One region of the Streptomyces sp. NPDC002817 genome, then DNA from elsewhere that is predicted to be linked to it. Evidence: predicted binding sites of a transcription regulator. Region 1 holds the regulator's gene; each other region holds the start of a gene.
What was found. The regulator HspR, encoded in region 1, represses chaperone genes until heat shock. The targets are predictions, from matches to a motif close to TTGAGNNNNNNNNNCTCAA.
Positions count from the first base shown of each region.

Region 1 (6,700 bases):
GTACGACCGCGGCCACCGCGACCGCCGTCGTACTCGCCACCGCGGGCACCCTGCTCACGCTCACGCCCGCCTCCGCCGCGACCACCTGCACCTCGCCGGTCTTCAAGCGGCAGTTCTTCGCGAACACGAGCTTCTCCGGCACCCCGAGGAAGACCGACTGCGACAGCGCCGTCGACCAGAGCTGGACCGGGTCTCCGGCTTCCGGCCTGCCGAGCGACAACTTCGGCGTCCGCTGGTCGGTGACCCGGGACTTCGGCTCCGGCGGCCCCTTCGCCCTCGCCGCCTCCGGGCTGGACGGCATACGGGTCTACGTCGACGGCGTCCGCAAGATCGACCTGTGGAAGAACGTCTCGTCGACCGTCTCCAGGACCGTCAACGTGACCATCCCCTCCGGCAAGCACACCCTCCGCGTCGACCACGTCAACTGGACCGGCTCCGCCAAGGTCAAGTTCGGCTACACGCCCCGCACCTCCGCCACCGTCGACAAGGTCAAGCCCCTCACCCCGGCCGGGATCTCCGTCTCGTACGACAAGAGCGGCAACAAGGCCAAGGCCGGCTGGGCGAAGAACAAGGAGATGGACCTCTCCGGGTACAAGGTCTACCGGCGGCTCAAGGGCGCCTCCTTCGGCAGCAAGGCGCTCGCCACGACCACCTCCACCTCGTACACGGACACCCCTCCGCCCACCGGTGCCACCTACTACTACGAGGTCCGCGCCTACGACAGGGCGGGCAACGTCTCGACCGGCACCGCCGACCAGGCGGTCACGAGCGTGGACACCACCCCGCCCGCAGCGCCGTTCGTCGAGATGGACGCGTGCCCGGTGGACCAGCCCTACGCGGCCCCGGAGTTGGTCACGACCGCGGAGAACGCGGCCGACATCGCGCTGTACGAGATGCAGCGGCTGAACTCCGCCACCAACACCTGGGCCACCGTGTACACCGGCACCAAGGGCGCGATCTGCGACACCGGTCACGCCGCCGACGGCAGCAAGGTCACCTACCGGGGCCGGGCCCGGGACGCCGTCGGGAACTGGTCCGCGTACTCGCCCGCCGCCACCTTCACCACCTCGGACCTGACACCGCCGGCGACCGCGGCCGACGCGCGCGTCGAGTACCGGTCGGGCGTTCCGCACATGCTGTGGTCGGCCGTCGACGGAGCCGCCTCGTACCAGGTCCTCCAGTACGACCCGACGACCGGCGGCTGGCTCGACGCGCTGCCCGGCGCCACGGGCAACACCCCGACCACCACCACGGCAACCGACGCCGTGCCGCGCCAGCTGCTCGCGGTCGCCGACAGCTACCGGTACGCGGTGCGCTCGGTGGACGCGAAGGGCAATGCGGCCGCCCCGGTGGAGGTCACGCTGACGATGGCGGACCGGCCCGGGGCGATCGCGCCGTTCCGCACCACCGCGAGCAGGTTCGACGAGGGGGTGATGATCGAGTGGAGCAGCGCCGACCCGTGGACCTTCGGCGAGGACGAGCCGCTGCTCACCTACCGGATCACCCGCACCGACAAGGCGACCGGCGAGAGCAGCGTGGTGAGCGCCTGCAAGCCCAACAGCTCGCAGGACCTGCCGCTGGCGGACCCGGAGACCTACTGGACCTGGAACACCGGCGACGCCCCCGACTACGCCGGTGCCCGGCAGATCAACGGCGTCTGCTGGGACGTCTCCGGTGCCTCCGAGACGACGTACGACTACACGGTCGTGACGATCGACCCGTACGGTCATGAGTCGCAGCCCGGCCCCGCCGCCACCGGGACCACGCCGGACACCGAGCGCCCTGCCCCGGTGCAGAACCTGGCCGCCGAGCAGATCCCGCTCGGTGTACGCCTGACCTGGACACCGCCGGCCGACGACGACGTCACGGGCTACAAGGTGTGGCAGGGCGTCACGGACCCGGAGACCGGCGAGACCGTCTGGGACCAGAACTGCTGGACGGGCGACTCCCTGGCCGAGACCGAGATCCTCTGCCCGACGGTCCCCGACGGCGCCGCGCACACCTACAAGGTGGCCGCCACGGACGGCTCCCCCCTGATCGACTGGTACGCCGGCCCCGAGGCCTTCCACCCCGCCGAGCTCTCCGTCACCCTGCCCGACACCCGGCCGCCGGGCTGGACGGGGACCGAGATCCGTGAGGACCAGTACCCGGAGCTGTACGTCGGCTGCTCCGAGAGCTCCGGCCTCGGCGACTGCGACCGGTTCGCGAGCTACCGCGTGGAGCGCTGGGACCCGGCCTCGGCCGCCTATGTCACCCTCGCCGAGGGCACGATGTACGACGCCGTGTTCCACATGGACAAGACGGTCCACGAGGACACGCTGGATCTGTACTACTACCGCGTCGTCCGCCTGGACGCCGCCGGCGCGGAGGCCGCGTCCACGCCGATGGCGTACGGCATCTGGGACTCCTGGCTCTGAGCCCGCACATGTGAAGGGGCCCGGAGGTTCGTCCTCCGGGCCCCTTCACGTGCACTTGGGTACCTCAGTCCTGCCGCCCCTTGGGACGCCACACCACCAACGCGCTGGTCTGCTGCACTTCCTGATACGGCACCAGGTCACGGCGGTACGACGCATGCACCGCCGCCTCCCGCTGCTGCATCGCCGCGGCGGCGCCGTCGAGGGCGGCCTCCATTTCGGCGACGCGGGACTGCAGCGCGGCGACCTGGTTCTCCAGCTCGATGATGCGCTTGATGCCGGCGAGGTTGATGCCCTCGTCCTGCGACAACGCCTGCACCGCGCGGAGCAGTTCGATGTCACGGGCCGAGTAGCGGCGGCCCCGGCCGGCGGTGCGGTCCGGGGAGACCAGGCCCAGGCGGTCGTACTGGCGCAGGGTCTGCGGATGCAGGCCCGAGAGCTGGGCCGCCACCGAGATGACGTAGACCGGGGTCTCCTCGGTCAGTTCATACGGGTTGCGTCGACGGCCGTCCATCTCGATCAAGCTCCCTTCGCGGCCTGGAACAGCTCCGCCCGCGGGTCCTCGCCCGCGGTCGCCTCGCGATACGCCTCGAGTGCGTCACGAGCCTTCCCCGTCAGGTCCGTCGGGACACTCACCTCGACGGTGACCAGGAGGTCGCCACGGGTGCCGTCCTTGCGGACCGCGCCCTTGCCCCGGGCGCGCATGGTGCGGCCGTTGGGCGTGCCCGGCGGCAGCTTCAGCGTGACGGCGGGGCCGCCCAGGGTCGGGACCCTGACCTCGCCGCCGAGAGCCGCCTCGGTGAATGTGACCGGGACCGTGACCGTGAGGTTGTCGTCCTTGCGGCCGAAGACCGGGTGCGTGTCGACGTGCACGGTGACGTACAGGTCGCCGGCCGGGCCGCCGCGCTCGCCCGGTGCGCCCTTGCCGCGCAGCCGGATCCGCTGACTGTCCGTCACCCCGGCGGGGATGCGGACCTGCATGGTCCGGGAGGACTTGGCGCGGCCGCTGCCCTTGCACTCCAGGCAGGGGTGCTCGGCCATCAGCCCGCGGCCCTTGCAGTCCGGGCAGGGGTCGGTGAGGGAGAAGCCGCCGCCGGAGCCCCGCGCCACCTGGCCGGTGCCGACGCAGGTCGGGCACACGCGCGGTGTGCCGTTCTTGTCGCCGGTGCCGGAGCAGGCCTTGCACGGGGACTGCGAGGACATCCGCAGCGGCACCGTGGCACCCTCGATGGCCTCGGTGAAGCTCAGGGTGACCTCGGTGTCGATGTCCTGGCCACGTCGGGGCTGGGTACGGGTCGTGCCCGTACCGCCCCGGTTGAACAGGCCGCCGAAGACGTCGCCGATCCCGCCGCCGAAGCCGCCGGAACCCCCGGCGCCACCGCCCTGCGCGCCGCCTCCGAAGAGATCGCCCAGGTCGAAGTTGAAGGAGCCGCCGCCCGCGCCCGGCCCCGGGCGGAAGCCGCCGTTGCCGAAGAGGGCGCGGGCCTCGTCGTACTCCTTGCGCTTCTTGGGGTCACCGAGGACGTCGTTCGCCTCGGAGATCTCCTTGAAGCGCTCCTCGGCCTTGACGTTGCCCTTGTTGGCGTCCGGGTGGAACTCGCGGGCGAGCTTCCGGTACGCCTTCTTGATCTCGGCCTCGGTGGCGTCCTTGGGGACGCCGAGGACCTTGTAGAAGTCCTTCTCGATGAAGTCCTTGGTGCTCATCCTCGACGCGCCCCCTTCCTGGTGTCCCGCTCAGTGGTGACCTCAGCCCTCCTCAGGGCCGTTGTCCTTGTCGTCGTCGGCCGTGGAGTCCTCCTCGGCCTTGACCGTCTGCGCGCCCGGCTGCGGTTCGGCGACGGCCACCCGCGCGGGGCGGATGGTGCGCTCGCCGATGCGATACCCGGGCTGCAGGATCGCCACGCACGTCGTCTCGGTGACGTCCGGCGCGTAGCTGTGCATCAGGGCCTCGTGGATGGTCGGGTCGAAGGGCTCGCCCTCCTTGCCGAACTGCTGCAGACCCATCTTCGCCGCGACGGTCTCCAGCGACTCCCCGACGGACTTGAATCCGCCGACGAACTCGCCGTGGTCCCGCGCGCGGCCGATGTCGTCGAGCACGGGCAGGAGTTCGGTCAGGAGGTTCGCGACGGCGATCTCCTTGACCGTGATCCGGTCCCGCTCCACGCGGCGGCGGTAGTTCTGGAACTCGGCCTGGAGCCGCTGGAGGTCCGCGGTGCGCTCTTCGAGCGCCTTGCGGGCCTGGTCCAGCTGGGCCGTCAGACCGGCGATCTGTGCTGTTGCGTCCCCGGCCGGGGCCGCCCCCTCCTGGGGGGCGGCCTTCGGCTCGGCGTCGTCGGGGGTCGCGCCGGAGGGGACGTCGGGCTTCTCCTCGAAGCCCGGGGTCTCCTCGGTCACGCGGCACCGTCCTTGCGCTCGTCGTCCACGATCTCGGCGTCCACGACGTCGTCGTCGGCCTTGGGAGCCTCGGCACCGGCGTCGGCGCCGCCCGCGGCCTGCGCGGCCTGGGCGTCGGCGTACATGGCCTGGCCGACCTTCTGCGAGACCGCCGCGACCTTCTCGGTGGCGGTGCGGATCTCGGCGGTGTCCTCGCCCTTGAGCGCGGCCTTCAGCTCCTCGACGGCGGCCTCGACCTCGGTCTTGACCTCGCCGGGGACCTTGTCCTCGTTGTCCTTGAGGAACTTCTCCGTCTGGTAGACGAGCTGCTCGCCCTGGTTGCGGGACTCGGCGGCCTCGCGGCGGGCGTGGTCCTCCTCCGCGTACTTCTCGGCCTCTTCGCGCATCCGGTTGACCTCGTCCTTCGGCAGCGAGGAGCCACCGGTGACGGTCATCTTCTGCTCCTTGCCCGTGCCCAGGTCCTTCGCGGTCACGTGCATGATGCCGTTGGCGTCGATGTCGAAGGCGACCTCGATCTGCGGGACACCGCGCGGGGCCGGCGGCAGACCGGTCAGCTCGAACATCCCGAGCTTCTTGTTGTACGCCGCGATCTCGCGCTCGCCCTGGTAGACCTGGATCTGCACGGACGGCTGGTTGTCCTCGGCCGTCGTGAAGATCTCGGACCGCTTGGTCGGGATCGTCGTGTTCCGCTCGATGAGCTTGGTCATGATGCCGCCCTTGGTCTCGATACCCAGGGACAGCGGGGTCACGTCGAGGAGCAGGACGTCCTTGACCTCACCCTTGAGGACACCGGCCTGCAGGGCGGCGCCGATGGCGACGACCTCGTCCGGGTTGACGCCCTTGTTGGCGTCCTTGCCGCCGGTCAGCTCGCGCACGAGCTCGGCGACGGCGGGCATACGGGTGGAGCCACCGACGAGGACGACGTGGTCGATCTCGTTGATGGAGACGCCGGCGTCCTTCATGACGTTGAAGAACGGGGTCTTGCAGCGCTCCAGGAGGTCCGCGGTCAGCTGCTGGAACTGAGCCCGGGTGAGCTTCTCGTCCAGGTGCAGCGGGCCCTCGGCGGAGGCGGTGATGTAGGGCAGGTTGATCGAGGTCTCGGTGGAGCTCGACAGCTCGATCTTGGCCTTCTCGGCGGCCTCGCGGAGGCGCTGGAGGGCCATCTTGTCCTTGGCGAGGTCCACACCGTGGCCGGCCTTGAACTGCTGCACCAGGTAGTCGACGACGCGCTGGTCCCAGTCGTCACCACCGAGGTGGTTGTCGCCGTTGGTGGCCTTCACCTCGACGACGCCGTCGCCGATCTCCAGGAGGGACACGTCGAAGGTGCCGCCACCGAGGTCGAAGACGAGGATCGTCTGGTCGTCCTTGTCGAGGCCGTACGCGAGCGCGGCCGCGGTGGGCTCGTTGACGATACGAAGGACGTTGAGACCGGCGATCTCGCCGGCTTCCTTCGTCGCCTGACGCTCGGAGTCGTTGAAGTACGCCGGGACGGTGATGACCGCGTCGGTCACCTTCTCGCCCAGGTAGGACTCGGCGTCGCGCTTCAGCTTCTGCAGGATGAACGCGGACATCTGCTGCGGGTTGAAGGGCTTCCCGTCGAGCTCGACCTTCCAGTCCGTGCCCATGTGGCGCTTGACGGAGCGGATGGTCCGGTCCACGTTCGTGACCGCCTGGCGCTTGGCGACCTCGCCGACCAGCACCTCACCGTTCTTCGCGAAGGCGACGACGGACGGCGTGGTCCTGGCACCCTCGGCGTTGGTGATGACGGTGGGCTCGCCGCCCTCCAGAACGCTGACGACCGAGTTCGTCGTGCCCAGGTCGATGCCGACCGCACGTGCCATGGTGATTTCCTCCAGCTGACTTGAGTGGAACGGACTCAAGTGTGCATGACG
Region 1 is NZ_JBSFUY010000003.1:504,955-511,654, reverse strand. Features, by position in the region: gene ACWD3I_RS08395 (PA14 domain-containing protein) at 1-2,417, shown strand, start outside; gene ACWD3I_RS08390 (heat shock protein transcriptional repressor HspR) at 2,482-2,928, opposite strand; gene dnaJ (molecular chaperone DnaJ) at 2,934-4,118, opposite strand; gene grpE (nucleotide exchange factor GrpE) at 4,161-4,808, opposite strand; gene dnaK (molecular chaperone DnaK) at 4,805-6,649, opposite strand.

Region 2 (6,700 bases), on a different contig from region 1:
GCGTCATCGCCCCGGACACCGACGGCAACCCGCTGCTGCCCGCCTGGTTCCTGGTCGAGGCGGCCCGTGACATGCCGCGGCTGGTGGAGGCGCGCCAGTGAGCCGTACTGAGGGGGCGTGGCGGTGAGCCGTACGCGCGCCGCGAAGCCGGCGAAGAAGGACCTCGCGGCCGAGGCCTTCGCCGAGGGACTGCGGCTGGTGCGGGCCAACCGGGCCCTCGCCGCGACCGGGTTCAGCACCTGCCGCAAGGAGGACTGCCCCCACTCGCCGGCCTCCGGGCTGGTCCGCGTCGACTCCGACGGCACCCTGCACGTCCACCCCACCCGTCGCGCCGACCCCGTCGACTGGGCCTGGGCGATCGCCCACGGCATCATCCACCTCGGCTTCGGCCACGTCCCGGCGAAGGAGGGCCGCCGCACCCAGCCCGACCGGTTCGAACTGGCCGCCCGCTGTGCCGTCGTCAACCGCTTCCTGCTCGGCTTCGCCATCGGCCGCACCCCCGAGTACCTGCCGCCGTCCTACCCCGACGGCGACGAGGAGCAGCTCGCCGCCCGCTGGCGCCGCGACGGCATCCCGCCCGTGTACGAGCACTGCGGCACGGCGGGCCGTGAACCGGACCAACTGCTCGTGCCCTGGGACGTGTGGATGGGCGGCGCCCCGAAGAACTGGCAGCTGGACTTCGCGCACGCCCTCACCCGTACCGTCGCCACCGCCATGGACGTGGCGGGCGGCCGCCGTCCGTCGATGCGCGGCGGCTCGACCCGACTCCAGCCGTGGGAGCGGGCGTTGAGCTGGTTCGTCTCCTCCTACCCGCTGCTCGGCGGCATCGCGGCCGGCATCACCCTGGTCGCCGACGCCGAACTGGCCCGCGCCCACGACATCTCCGTCGCCGCGGTCAACGCCGGACTCGCCGAGATCTACATCAACCCGCTGCGCGAACTCGACGACGAGGAATGGCGGTTCGTCCTCGCCCACGAGATGCTGCACGCCGCCCTGCGCCACGGCGACCGCTGCGGCACCCGCGACCCGTTCCTGTTCAACGTCGCCTGCGACTACGTCATCAACGGCTGGCTGGTCGACATGCAGATCGGCACCATGCCCGACGGGCTGCTCCTCGACCCCGGGCTGAGGGACCTGTCCGCGGAGGAGGTCTACGACCGTATCGCCGGCGACCTGCGCCGGATGCGTCGCCTGGGCACCCTGCGCGGCAAGGGCCTCGGTGACGTCCTCGGCGGCCCGCTCGGCTCGCCCCGGGACTACGTCGACCTCGACGAGTTCTACCGCCGCGGTCTCGGCCACGGCCTGGACCTGCACCAGCAGCAGGCCCGCGGGTTCCTGCCCGGCGGCCTGGTCGAGGAGATCCGCGCGCTCAGCCACCCGCCGCTGCCGTGGGACGCCCGACTGGCCCGCTGGTTCGACGAGTTCGTGCCCCGACCGGAGCCGCTGCGGACGTACGCGCGCCCCTCCCGCCGCCAGTCGTCCACCCCCGACATCCCCCGCGCGGGCCGGTATTTTCCGCCCGAGGAGATCGCCCGCTGCACCTTCGGCGTCGTCCTGGACACCTCCGGGTCCATGGACCGGACCCTGCTCGGCAAGGCGCTGGGCGCGATCGCCTCGTACGCCGAGGCCCGGGACGTACCGGCCGCGCGGGTCGTGTTCTGTGACGCGGCCCCGTACGACGCCGGTTATCTGCCGGTCACCGAGATCGCGGGCCGGGTGCGGGTGCGCGGTCGGGGCGGTACGGTCCTGCAGCCCGGTATCGACCTGCTGCACCGCGCCGACGACTTCCCGCCCGGCGCGCCCGTGTTGGTGATCACGGACGGCTGGTGCGACGTCCTGAGGGTGCGGCGCGAACACGCGTATCTGATCCCGGAGGGCGCGCGGCTGCCCTTCAGTCCGCGCGGGCCGGTCTTCAGGGTGAGCCGCGCCGGAGTGTGATCGGATGGGGTGCATCACCCGGAACCGGGACCACACGAAAGGACTGACCGTGGCTACCACGCGCTCCGCACACACCGTCTGGGAAGGCAACCTGCTCGAGGGCAACGGAGTCGTCACCTTCGACTCCTCCGGCGCCATCGACGAGCAGCCGGTGACGTGGGCTGCCCGCACCCAGGAGGCCAACGGCAAGACCAGCCCCGAGGAGCTGATCGCGGCCGCCCACTCCAGCTGCTTCTCGATGGCGTTCTCGCACGCCCTCGCGGGGGCCGGCACCCCGCCCACCAAGCTCGTCACCTCCGCCGATGTCACCTTCCAGCCGGGCGAGGGCATCACCGGCGTCCACCTCACCGTCGAGGGCACCGTGCCCGGCCTCGACGAGGACGGCTTCGTCGCCGCGGCGGAGCAGGCCAAGGTGAACTGCCCCGTCAGCCAGGCCCTCAAGGCCGTACCGATCACCCTGTCGGCGAAGCTCGCCTGACACCCGTACGTCCCGCGATGCCGCGTCCCCCCTTGCGAGGGGCGCGGCATCGCCCCTTTCCGGGTACCCGGCACGGGTACGCGGCATTGACAACAGCCCACTCAAGTTTTGTGCTGGAGTCCGGGAAGTGCCCTGGCGGAAGGGGACAGCGATGGGACGCGCGGTCGGGATCGATCTGGGCACCACGAATTCCGTGGTGGCCGTCCTGGAGGGCGGCGACCCCACGGTCGTCGCCAATGCGGAGGGGGCCAGGACCACACCGTCGGTCGTGGCCTTCGCCAAGAACGGCGAGGTACTCGTCGGGGAGGTCGCCAAACGGCAGGCTGTGACGAACGTCGAGCGGACGGCCCGTTCGGTGAAGCGGTACATGGGCGACGGGAGCTGGCGCTTCCCGGACCAGGGGGATGTCGACGGCACCCGCTACCGGGCGCAGGAGCTCTCCGCGCGGGTCCTGCAGAAGCTGAAGCGGGACGCCGAGTCCTATCTCGGCGAGGACGTCACCGACGCGGTGATCACCGTCCCGGCGTACTTCGACGACGCCCAGCGGCAGGCCACCAAGGAGGCCGGGGAGATCGCGGGCCTGAAGGTGCTGCGGATCATCAACGAGCCCACGGCCGCCGCGCTCGCCTACGGCCTGGACCGGGGCGAGGAGCAGACCGTCCTCGTCTTCGACCTCGGCGGCGGCACCTTCGACGTCTCCCTGCTGGAGATCGGCGACGGCGTCATCGAGGTCAAGGCGACCAACGGCGACACCCATCTCGGCGGCGACGACTGGGACCAGCGGGTCATGGAGCACCTGGTGAAGAAGTTCCAGGGGCAGTACGGCGTGGACCTCGGCAAGGACAAGATGGCGCTGCAACGGCTGCGCGAGGGAGCCGAGAAGGCCAAGATCGAGCTGTCGAGCTCGTCGGAGACGACGATCAACCTCCCCTACATCACCGCCTCCGCCGAGGGCCCCCTGCACCTCGACGAGAAGATGACGCGCGCCCAGTTCCAGGAGCTGACCGCCGACCTCCTCGACCGCTGCACGACCCCCTTCCACCAGGCCGTCAAGGACGCCGGCATCAAGCTGGCCGCGGTCGACCACGTCATCCTCGTCGGCGGCTCGACCCGGATGCCCGCCGTCACCGACCTCGTCAAGGAACTCACCGGCAAGGACCCGCACAAGGGCGTCAACCCGGACGAGGTCGTCGCCGTCGGCGCGGCCCTCCAGGCCGGTGTCATCCGCGGCGATGTGAAGGACGTCCTGCTGCTCGACGTCACCCCGCTGTCCCTGGGCATCGAGACCAAGGGCGGCATCATGACCAAGCTCATCGAGCGCAACACCACGATCCCGACCCGCCGTTCGGAGATCTTCACGACGGCGACCGACAACCAGCCCTCGGTGGGCATCCAGGTGTACCAGGGCGAGCGGGAGATCGCCGCGTACAACAAGAAGCTGGGCGTCTTCGACCTGACCGGACTGCCGCCCGCACCGCGCGGCGTCCCGCAGATCGAGGTCGCGTTCGACATCGACGCCAACGGGATCATGCACGTCTCCGCCAAGGACCTGGCGACCGGTCGCGAACAGAAGATGACGGTGACGGGCGGCTCCGCGCTCCCCAAGGACGACATCGACCGCATGATGCGCGAGGCCGAGCAGTACGCCGAGGAGGACCGCAACCGCCGGGAGGCGGCCGAGACCCGCAATCACGCCGAGCAACTCGTCTACCAGACCGAGAAGTTCGTCCGTGACAACGAGGAACGCGTCCCCGCCGACACCAGGTCCGAGGTGGAGTCGGCGATCTCGGAACTGAAGGCGCTCCTGGAGCGGAACGCCGAGACGAACGCGCTGCGCACCGGCGTCGAGAAACTCGCCACCGTCAGCCAGAAGATGGGCCAGGCGATGTACGCCCAGGCGCAGCCCGAACCGGCCGCCGGTCAGGAGCAGTCGGCGTCGTCCGAACCGCCGGAGGAGGAAGGCGTGGTGGACGCGGAGATCGTCGACGACGAGAAGGACGACAGGGGCCGGAAGGGCGGCGCGGCCTGAGATTCCCTTTGTGAAGATGCTCCGTTCCACCTCGCCTGCGCGGCCCCGGCCCTCAATGCTGGTCGGTGGTAACGGACTTCACGGAGGGACATGAGTATGGACGACAGCGGGAAGCGGCGCACCAGGCTGGCGGCTCTGGCGGCCGGGGTGCTGCTGGCGGGGGCGGCGGCCGCGGGCGTGCACGGGGTCGTGGACGCCCCGGAGAACCGGGACTTCTCCGTGGAGGCGGCCCCGGCCGGCCAGCACGACAACAGCACTGACGGCCACTACGACGGCGGCTGACGCTCTACGAGCCCGTCTTCTCCCAGCCCCGCCGCTCCGGCCGCGGCCCCAACTGCTCGGGGTCGCGGCTGCGGTACACGACATACGGGCGGAACAGGTACATCACTGGTGCGCTGAACATGTGCACCAGCCGGCTGTACGGCACGAACGCGATCAGCGCCATCCCGATCACCGCGTGCACCTGGTACAGCACCGGCACCCCCTCCATCCGGTCGATGTCCGGCCGGAGGGTGAACAGACTGCGCGCCCAGGGGCCGATGGACTCGCGGTAGTTGTAGCCGTCGCCGGAGGCATGGGTCAGCTTGGCGATCATGCCCATCGCGATCGCCGCGAGCAGCACCAGGTACATGAGCTTGTCGTTGGCGGTCGTCGCCCGGAAGACGGGCGCCTTCGTCCGTCGGCGGTACACGAGCAACAGGATCCCGCCGACCGTGAGCAGCCCGGCCGCCGTGCCGCCGTAGAGCGAGAGCAGGTGGTACGTGTGCTCGCTGATCCCGAAGTTCTCCGTCCACGACATCGGCACGAACAGCCCCACGAGGTGCCCGGCCAGCACGAAGAGGATGCCGTAATGGAACGCCGGCGAGGCGATGTTCAGCAGCTTCGACTCGTAGATCTGCGAGGAGCGGGTCGTCCAGCCGAACTTGTCGTAGCGGTAGCGCCAGATCAGACCGGCGACGAGCAGGGCGAGGGCCACGTACGGCAGGACGCCCCAGAGGAGTGTGGTCATGAGCGCACCCCGGTGTATGCGTTCGGCAGTGTGGCGCATACGGCGTCCAGGACGGACGCGTACGGTGTTCCGAAGTCGGTGAGCCGGGAGCGAAGTTGCTCCAGGCCGTCCCGGTGTTCGGTGAGCAGGTCGGTGCTGCCGGTGCGGGCCGTGAACTCGAGGACCGCGGGCAGGAAGTCGGGCAGCTCCTCGCCGGTGAACTCCAGTCCGGCGGCGCGGTAGACCTCCTTGAAGCGGACCAGCGACATACCGCGTCGGCGGGTGTCCCCGTCCTGCCACCAGCTCAGATAGAGGCTGTGCCGGTTCTTGAAGTCGAAGACCTGGACGTAGTGCGCGGCCAGCTCCTGCGGCGGGGTGAGAGCCGCGTGGTCGACGAACTCCCGCAGCTGCGGGGCCGCTTCGCGCAGCAGGGGCAGCCGGGCGCGGAAGTCGTCGTCGGGGTACGTCAGACAGAGCGCGGCTGCCTGGTACAGCACGGCGTACGAGGGCATCAGACCTCCTCGGCGTCGGCCGGGTCGTCGGACGTCTGGCGTCTGCGCAGTCCGTGGAAGCTCTCCACGGACACCACCGGCAGCAGCTTGCGGCCGGAGTCCTGGCCGAACGGCCCGTCGCCGCCCATGCCGGGGCCGCCGTCGTATTCGAGGCTGCAGTCGTCCGGGATCGCCGACTCCTCCAGCCGGCGCGCGTCACCGACGGCCGCGGTCGGGATGACGTAGCGGTCCTCGTACTTGGCGATCGCCAGCAGCCGGTACATCTCCTCGATCTCCTCGGGCTCCATGCCGACGGCCTGGGTGACCGACGGGTCCGGGTCCTCGCCGAGGTTGATCGCGCGCATGTGGGCACGCATCGCCGCGAGCTTCTCCAGGGACGACCGCACCGGGGCGGTGTCGCCCGCGGTGAAGACCTCCGCGAGGTACTCCAGCGGGATGCGGAGCGTGTCGATGGCGCCGAAGAGGTTCTGGGCGTCCTCGCCGTCGTGACCGGTCTCGGTCAGCGCGTCCACCACCGGGGACAGGGGCGGGATGTACCAGACCATCGGCATGGTGCGGTACTCCGGATGCAGGGGCAGCGCCACCTTGTACGTGCTGATCAGCGCCCGCACGGGGGAGCGGCGGGCCGCCTCCATCCAGTCGTACGGGATCCCGGCCTCCTCCGCCGCCCGTTGCACGGCACGGTCGTCGGGGTCGAGGAACACGTCCAACTGGGCCTCGTACAGGCCCTTCTCGTCGGGAGTGGAGGCGGCGGC
Region 2 is NZ_JBSFUY010000007.1:334,092-340,791, forward strand. Features, by position in the region: gene ACWD3I_RS16900 (ATP-binding protein) at 1-101, shown strand, start outside; gene ACWD3I_RS16905 (vWA domain-containing protein) at 124-1,938, shown strand; gene ACWD3I_RS16910 (OsmC family protein) at 1,988-2,416, shown strand; gene dnaK (molecular chaperone DnaK) at 2,568-4,445, shown strand; gene ACWD3I_RS16920 (hypothetical protein) at 4,536-4,727, shown strand; gene narI (respiratory nitrate reductase subunit gamma) at 4,732-5,454, opposite strand; gene narJ (nitrate reductase molybdenum cofactor assembly chaperone) at 5,451-5,945, opposite strand; gene narH (nitrate reductase subunit beta) at 5,945-6,700, opposite strand, start outside.
Region 2: dnaK (molecular chaperone DnaK) is a predicted target of HspR. The motif match lies at 2,503-2,521, and genes of this name have one in related genera.

Region 3 (6,700 bases), on a different contig from region 1:
CGGGCACGCGCGTGTGGGCGTACTTCCGCTCCGGGATGTTCACCTCGTGCGCCGAGCGCGTGGCGACGTACGCGAACCACGGCCGGTCGTCGGAGCGGGACCGCTCGATGAATTCGAGGGTGCGGTCCTTGATGACGGTGGTGTTGTACCCGCGGATGTTCCGGACGGTGCCGTTGTCGTTGTAATGGCCGTCGTAATACCGCACCGGCTCCTGGAGCAGCCATTCGTCGAAGTGGGGCGGGGCGTCGCCGGTGTGCCAGTAGTTGAGGTACTTGCCGAACAGGCCCGTGCGGTACCCGGCCTCGCGCAGCTGTCGCTGGACCGTGGTGCGCTGGTCCAGGTGGTACGGGTGGCGGGTGTCGAGCAGACCGTGGTTGTGGGCGTACCGGCCCGACATGATCGAGGCGCGGGACGGGGCGCACAGCGGGGTGTTGGCGTGTGCGCGGGCGAAGGTGGTGCCGTTGCCGCCGAGCCAGTCGAGGGTCTGCGGGAGCGCCCAGTCCGTCTCCTTGGGCTGGTCGTCGGTGAGGACCAGGAGGATGTTGGGGCGGGCGTCCCCGATCGTGCTGGGGGAGGAGGCGGCGCGGCTCGCGACGGGGGCGGCCGTACGGACCTCGTTCGGGGCGGGGGAGTTGGCGCCACCGTCGCCGTCGGCGCCCTTGGTGACGAAGGGGATCGCCGCCCCCGTGGCCGCGACGGCGGCGCCCGCGATCAGCGCCCGCCGTCCCGGCCCACGCCGCTGCTCCTCGGCCATGTGCGTCCCCAAGTCCCCGTAAAAACCCGTATAAGTGCTCAATCGAGCTGTGAACGAGCTTGCAGTGTGCAGGCGGTTCCTGTGAATGCCGTTGCGGGTTCATGACGACGGACCTGCGGTGTTGTGGCGATCGCAGCGCGCGTCAGGCCGTGCGGGGCGGGTTCCAGACGTACGGCGTGGTCGTCGTCACCGCCTCGAAGCCGAGGCGGCGCAGGATGGGCGCGCTGTCGTCGGAGGCGTCCACGTGGAGATACGTGACGCCGCGCGCGGTCGCGAGGGCGGCGCGGGTGGCGACCAGGGCGCGGTAGATCCCTCGTCCCCGCCACTCGGCGAGCGTGGAGCCGCCCCACAGGCTCGCGAACGCGGTGCCCGCGCGGAAGGCCAGCCAGGCCGCGGAGACCACCTCGCCGTCCGCCTCGGCGACGTGGATCGAGATCTCGTCGGGGGCGGTGGCGACCCGGCCGATGAGGTCGTCGGCGAGCCAGCTCCAGTCCTGGCCCCACACGGTGGACTCCATGGCGGCGATGCGGCGCATGTCGGCGTCCGCCGTGACCCGCCGCAGCGTCACGCCGTCCGGCAGGACGGGCTCGCGTACGGCCATGTCGGCCGCGCGTCCGATCAGCACCGTCTCCCGGTCCTCCGGCAGGAAGCCGGCCGCGCTGAGCCGTTCGGTGAGGTCGGCCGGGGTGTCGTGGCCCCGTGTCTTCCACTCCACGGCCTCGCCGCGCGCCGCGAAGTAGTCCCGCTGCCGGACGATGAGCCCGTCCAGCGCGTCCCCGTCGACGCCGAGTTCGCGCGGCCCGCTCACGAACCCCCGGAACTGCCCGACGATCCGCAGCAGCGGGCCGTCGTTCTCGTACGTCACCCCGGCGGGCGGGGTGGGCGGCGCACCGCGCATCTGGTCGTCGTAGGCGGCGAGGAAGATCTTGGTGTCGGTCACGGCACGACCGTACGGCGCCCGGCACAGGAGGCAACCGGTTTTCGGGCGGCGCTCTCAGCCGGTGAACTTCGCGCTGGTCAGGGGTGCGGTCACCGTCCAGCCCAGCGACTCGTACAGCCCCCGCCCCGCGGGCGTCCCCGCCAGGACGCAGGTCTCGGCGCCCTGTTCCGAGGCGGCCCGCTGGAGGGTGCGCATGACGACCGTGCCGAGGCCCTTGCGGCGGTGCCGCGGCGAGGTCTCGATCTGGTCGACGACCGCGGTCGCGCCGGTCGGGGCGAGCTGGCCGCGGGCCGCCCAGGAGCCGTCGGGGGCGGCGAGCATGGTGCGGGTGACGCCGCCGCGGGACCAGGTGCGCAGGCGGTAGCCGTCGGGGACCGTCGGCTCGTCGGGCGCCGTGGTCAGGGGGAGTGTCATCAGGTGGCCGGGCTCGGGGTCGATCCACCAGCCCTCGCCCAGCCAGCCGCCGACCGCGGCAGGATCCCGGAACACCTTGAGCCACACACCGGCGCCGGTGACCGCCCCGGCCACCTTCCGCACGGCCGTCTCCTCGACGTCGTCGTCGATCGCGCCGAACACATGCCGTGCGACATGGCTGTCCACACCCATGTCGATCGTGCAGCCCCACGGCTCGACCACCGGCGGGGCCGCCCCGCGCGAGAGCACCCATCCGTCCACCCATGCCCGCACGGTCCGGTCCATGGCACCCCTCCGGTAATGATTACAAGCCGTCTGGGGTTATTACATTAGCTGGTCACGCATTCCGGCGGACGTGATCGCTCACAGCGAACGCGCCCAGGGGAACAATCGAAGGCTCACGTGCATTGAGTCGGCATAGCTCAACTTGAGTGCCGAAGGGGAGATCATGGCTTCGACGTCCACACCGCTCACTCTGCCCGTGCTGCCGCTCGACGACGAGGTCGTGCTGCCCGGCATGGTGGTCCCGCTCGACCTGAACGACCCCGACGTACGCGCCGCGGTGGAGGCCGCCCAGGCCGCCGCCCGGTCGGAGCCGGGCAAGCCCAAGGTCCTGCTGGTGCCACGCATCGACGGCGCCTACCCCGGTACCGGCGTCCTCGGCACCGTCGAGCAGGTCGGCCGGCTGGCCGACGGCGACCCGGGCGCGCTGATCCGCGGCCGGGGACGGGTGCGCATCGGTGCCGGGACCACGGGGCCGGGTGCCGCCCTCTGGGTCGAGGGCACCCGTATCGACGAGACCGCGCCCGAGCCGCTGCCGGGTCATGTCACCGAACTGGTCAAGGAGTACAAGGCCCTCGCCACCGCGTGGCTGCGCAAGCGCGGCGCCTGGCAGGTCGTGGACCGTGTCCAGGCCATCGACGACGTCTCCGCGCTCGCCGACAACTCCGGTTACTCGCCCTTCCTGACCACCGACCAGAAGGTCGAGCTGCTGGAGACCGCCGACCCGGTGGCCCGCCTCAAGCTCGCGACCCAGCAGCTCCGCGACCACCTCGCCGAGCAGGACGTCGCCGAGACCATCGCCAAGGACGTCCAGGAAGGCGTCGACAAGCAGCAGCGCGAGTTCCTGCTCCGCCGCCAGATGGAGGCCGTCCGCAAGGAACTGCGTGACCTCAACGGCGAGAAGGACGGCGAGGAGTCCGACGACTACCGCGCCCGCGTGGAGGCCGCCGACCTGCCGGAGAACGTCCGCGAGGCGGCCCTCAAGGAGGTCGACAAGCTCGAGCGGTCCAGCGATCAGTCGCCCGAGGGATCGTGGATCCGGACCTGGCTGGACACGGTCCTCGAACTCCCGTGGAACGAACGGACCGAGGACGCCTACGACATCCAGGGCGCCAAGGCGATCCTGGACGCCGAGCACGCGGGCCTGGAGGACGTGAAGGAACGGATCACCGAGTACCTCGCGGTGCGCAAGCGGCGCAACGACCGGGGGCTGGGTGTGGTGGGCGGCCGCCGCGGCGGCGCCGTCCTGGCACTGGTCGGCCCGCCCGGCGTCGGCAAGACGTCCCTGGGCGAGTCCGTCGCGCACGCCATGGGCCGCAAGTTCGTCCGCGTCGCCCTCGGCGGTGTGCGGGACGAGGCCGAGATCCGCGGTCACCGGCGTACGTACGTCGGCGCGCTGCCCGGCCGGATCGTCCGTGCCGTCAAGGAGGCCGGGTCCATGAACCCGGTGGTGCTGCTCGACGAGATCGACAAGGTGGGCTCCGACTACCGGGGTGACCCGGCGGCGGCTCTGCTGGAGGTCCTCGACCCCGCGCAGAACCACACCTTCCGGGACCACTACCTGGAGGTGGAGCTGGACCTGAGCGACGTGGTGTTCCTCGCCACCGCCAACGTCCTGGAGGCGATCCCCGAGGCCCTGCTCGACCGAATGGAGCTGGTCCGCCTCGACGGCTACACCGAGGACGAGAAGGTCGTCATCGCCCGTGACCACCTGCTCCCGCGCCAGCTGGAGCGGGCCGGCCTCGACAAGGACGAGGTGACCCTGGACGAGAGCGCCCTGCGCAAGCTCGCCGGCGAGTACACACGCGAGGCGGGCGTCCGCACCCTGGAGCGGTCCATCGCACGGCTGCTGCGCAAGGTCGCGGCCCAGCACGAACTGGGCGAGCGGAAGCTGCCGTTCACGGTGACGGACGAGGAGCTGCGGGGCCTGATCGGGCGGCCGCACCACGTGCCGGAGTCGGCGCAGGACCCGGCGGAGCGCCGTACCGCGGTGCCGGGTGTGGCGACGGGCCTGGCGGTGACGGGAGCGGGCGGTGACGTGCTCTTCGTGGAGGCGTCCCTGGCGGACCCGGAGACGGGTGCGGCGGGCCTGACCCTGACGGGCCAGCTGGGCGACGTGATGAAGGAGAGCGCGCAGATCGCGTTGAGCTTCCTGCGCTCGCACGGCGCCGAACTGGAGCTGCCGGTGGGCGACCTGAAGGACCGGGGTGTGCACATCCACTTCCCGGCGGGCGCGGTGCCGAAGGACGGCCCGAGCGCGGGTGTCACGATGACGACGGCACTGGCGTCGCTGCTGAGCGGGCGGCTGGTGAGGACCGATGTCGCCATGACGGGCGAGGTGTCGCTGACGGGTCGCGTGCTGCCCATCGGCGGCGTGAAGCAGAAGCTGCTGGCCGCGCACCGGGCGGGCGTCACGACCGTCATCATCCCCAAGCGCAACGAGCCCGACCTGGACGACGTCCCCGCCGAGGTGCTGGACAAGCTCGACGTCCACGCCGTGACGGACGTCCGCCAGGTCCTGGAACTGGCGTTGTCGCCGGCCGTGAACGGGGCGACGTCGGAGGTTCCGGTGGCGGCGTGACTTCCGATGGCGGCGTGACGGACGTCATCGGATGAGGTGAAGGCCCGGGTTCTCGTGAGGGAGGCCCGGGCCTTCGCCGTACCGGGGAGGGGATCAGCCGTTGGCGAGCGCCCGCACCCTGTCGAGCGCCCCGTTGAACCGGTCGTGGTCGCCGACCGTCGGCCCGGACGAGGTGTACTGCCACATCGTGTAGGTGCTCCACCCGGCCGGCAGTGTCCCCACGGTCGAGGCGTAGCGGGCGATCCACAGCGGGTTGGCGGCGAAGCCCGCGTAGTTGCCGGTGCACTGGATCCACCAGCTGGTGGAGGTGTAGATGACGGCGTCGCGGCCGGTGCGGGTCTTGTACTGGTTCAGGAAGTCACGGATCCAGCTCACCATCGCGCTCTTGGTCTTGCCGTAGCAGGAGTCGCCGTACGGGTTCCACTCGATGTCGAGGGTGCCGGGCAGGGTCCTGCCGTCGGCGGACCAGCCGCCCCCGTGGTCGACGAAATAGTTGGCCTGCGTTGCGCCGGTCGTGGTGTCCGGGGTCGCGAAGTGGTACGCACCGCGGATCATGCCGACGCCGTAGGAGCCGCTGTACTGCTGGGAGAAGTAGGGGTTCGTGTAGTACGTCCCCTCGCTCCCCTTGGTGTAGGCCCACCGGACCCCGCTGTTCCAGAGGGTCGTCCAGGCGACGTTGCCCTGGTAGCTGGCCACGTCGACGCCCTCGGTCTGGGCGGCGCGGGTGCGGGCGGGCAGACCGCCCTGTCCGTCGTGGGCGACGACGCCCATGCCCATGCGGGCGGTGCCGCGGGTCGGCGTGGCTGTGGCGTCGGGCGACTCGGCGGCCGACGCCGGGGCTATGGGCAGCAGCGCGTACACGGCTGCGAGGACGCCGGCGAGGAACAGGTGGCGCGGGCGGGGGGATCCGGGTCTGTGCACGGGCATGGCGTGCCTCCGAAGGGCTCGGTGATGCTCGGTGGGGGAACACCCGGCCGGGGGTGTATGGCGTGGGCATGCCAGTCAACGCCTGGTCGAGAAGCTACGCGCGTCGACGAGCGGGTGGGAAGAGGGACCGGTTGCTGCCGTTGGTCCAGCCCTGCGAAATACTTACCGAGCTGCGGTGACGGCGCAATTTGGCAGAAACTTTCAGGACCGGGAAAACCGAGGCAGGGACTGACGTGCGCGAAGACGGGAACGGCGACGGACACGGAGACGGGTCCGACGGGTCCAGGACTGGTCTCGACCAGCCCGAATTCCTGGCGTTGGAACGCGAGTTGACCGTGCTCCTGCGGCGTGCCCGCGCCAACCAGGGCGAGATGGCCCGCGAGGTCCACCCCGACCTGGAATCCGCCGCGTACGGGTTGCTGGTGCGGCTCGAGGAGTCCGGTCAGCAGCGCGCCACGGAACTCGCCGCGTACATCGGCGTGGGCAAGGCCACCATGTCCCGCCAGCTGCGCGCCCTGGAGACCCTCGGCCTCGTCACCCGCGCCCCGGATCCCGCGGATGGCCGCGCCTGGCTCGTCGAGCTCACGGCGGAGGGGCGGTCCCGGGTGGGGCGGGTACGGAACGCGCGACGGGCGCGGTACGCGGGGCGGCTGGCGGACTGGAACCCCCGCGAGGTGTCCGAACTCGCGCGTCTGCTGCATGAGCTGAATCGGGGCATGGAGCGCTGACCCGGCCGGCGATCGGTGGCTCGTCGTCGGGCTCGGCAGCTCGGGGGCGGCCACCGGTCTCACCGCGTACGAAC
Region 3 is NZ_JBSFUY010000010.1:137,805-144,504, reverse strand. Features, by position in the region: gene ACWD3I_RS21230 (sulfatase family protein) at 1-754, opposite strand, end outside; gene ACWD3I_RS21225 (GNAT family N-acetyltransferase) at 897-1,652, opposite strand; gene ACWD3I_RS21220 (GNAT family N-acetyltransferase) at 1,749-2,393, opposite strand; gene lon (endopeptidase La) at 2,557-4,971, shown strand; gene ACWD3I_RS21210 (lysozyme) at 5,065-5,898, opposite strand; gene ACWD3I_RS21205 (MarR family winged helix-turn-helix transcriptional regulator) at 6,132-6,626, shown strand.
Region 3: lon (endopeptidase La) is a predicted target of HspR. The motif match lies at 2,516-2,534, and genes of this name have one in related genera.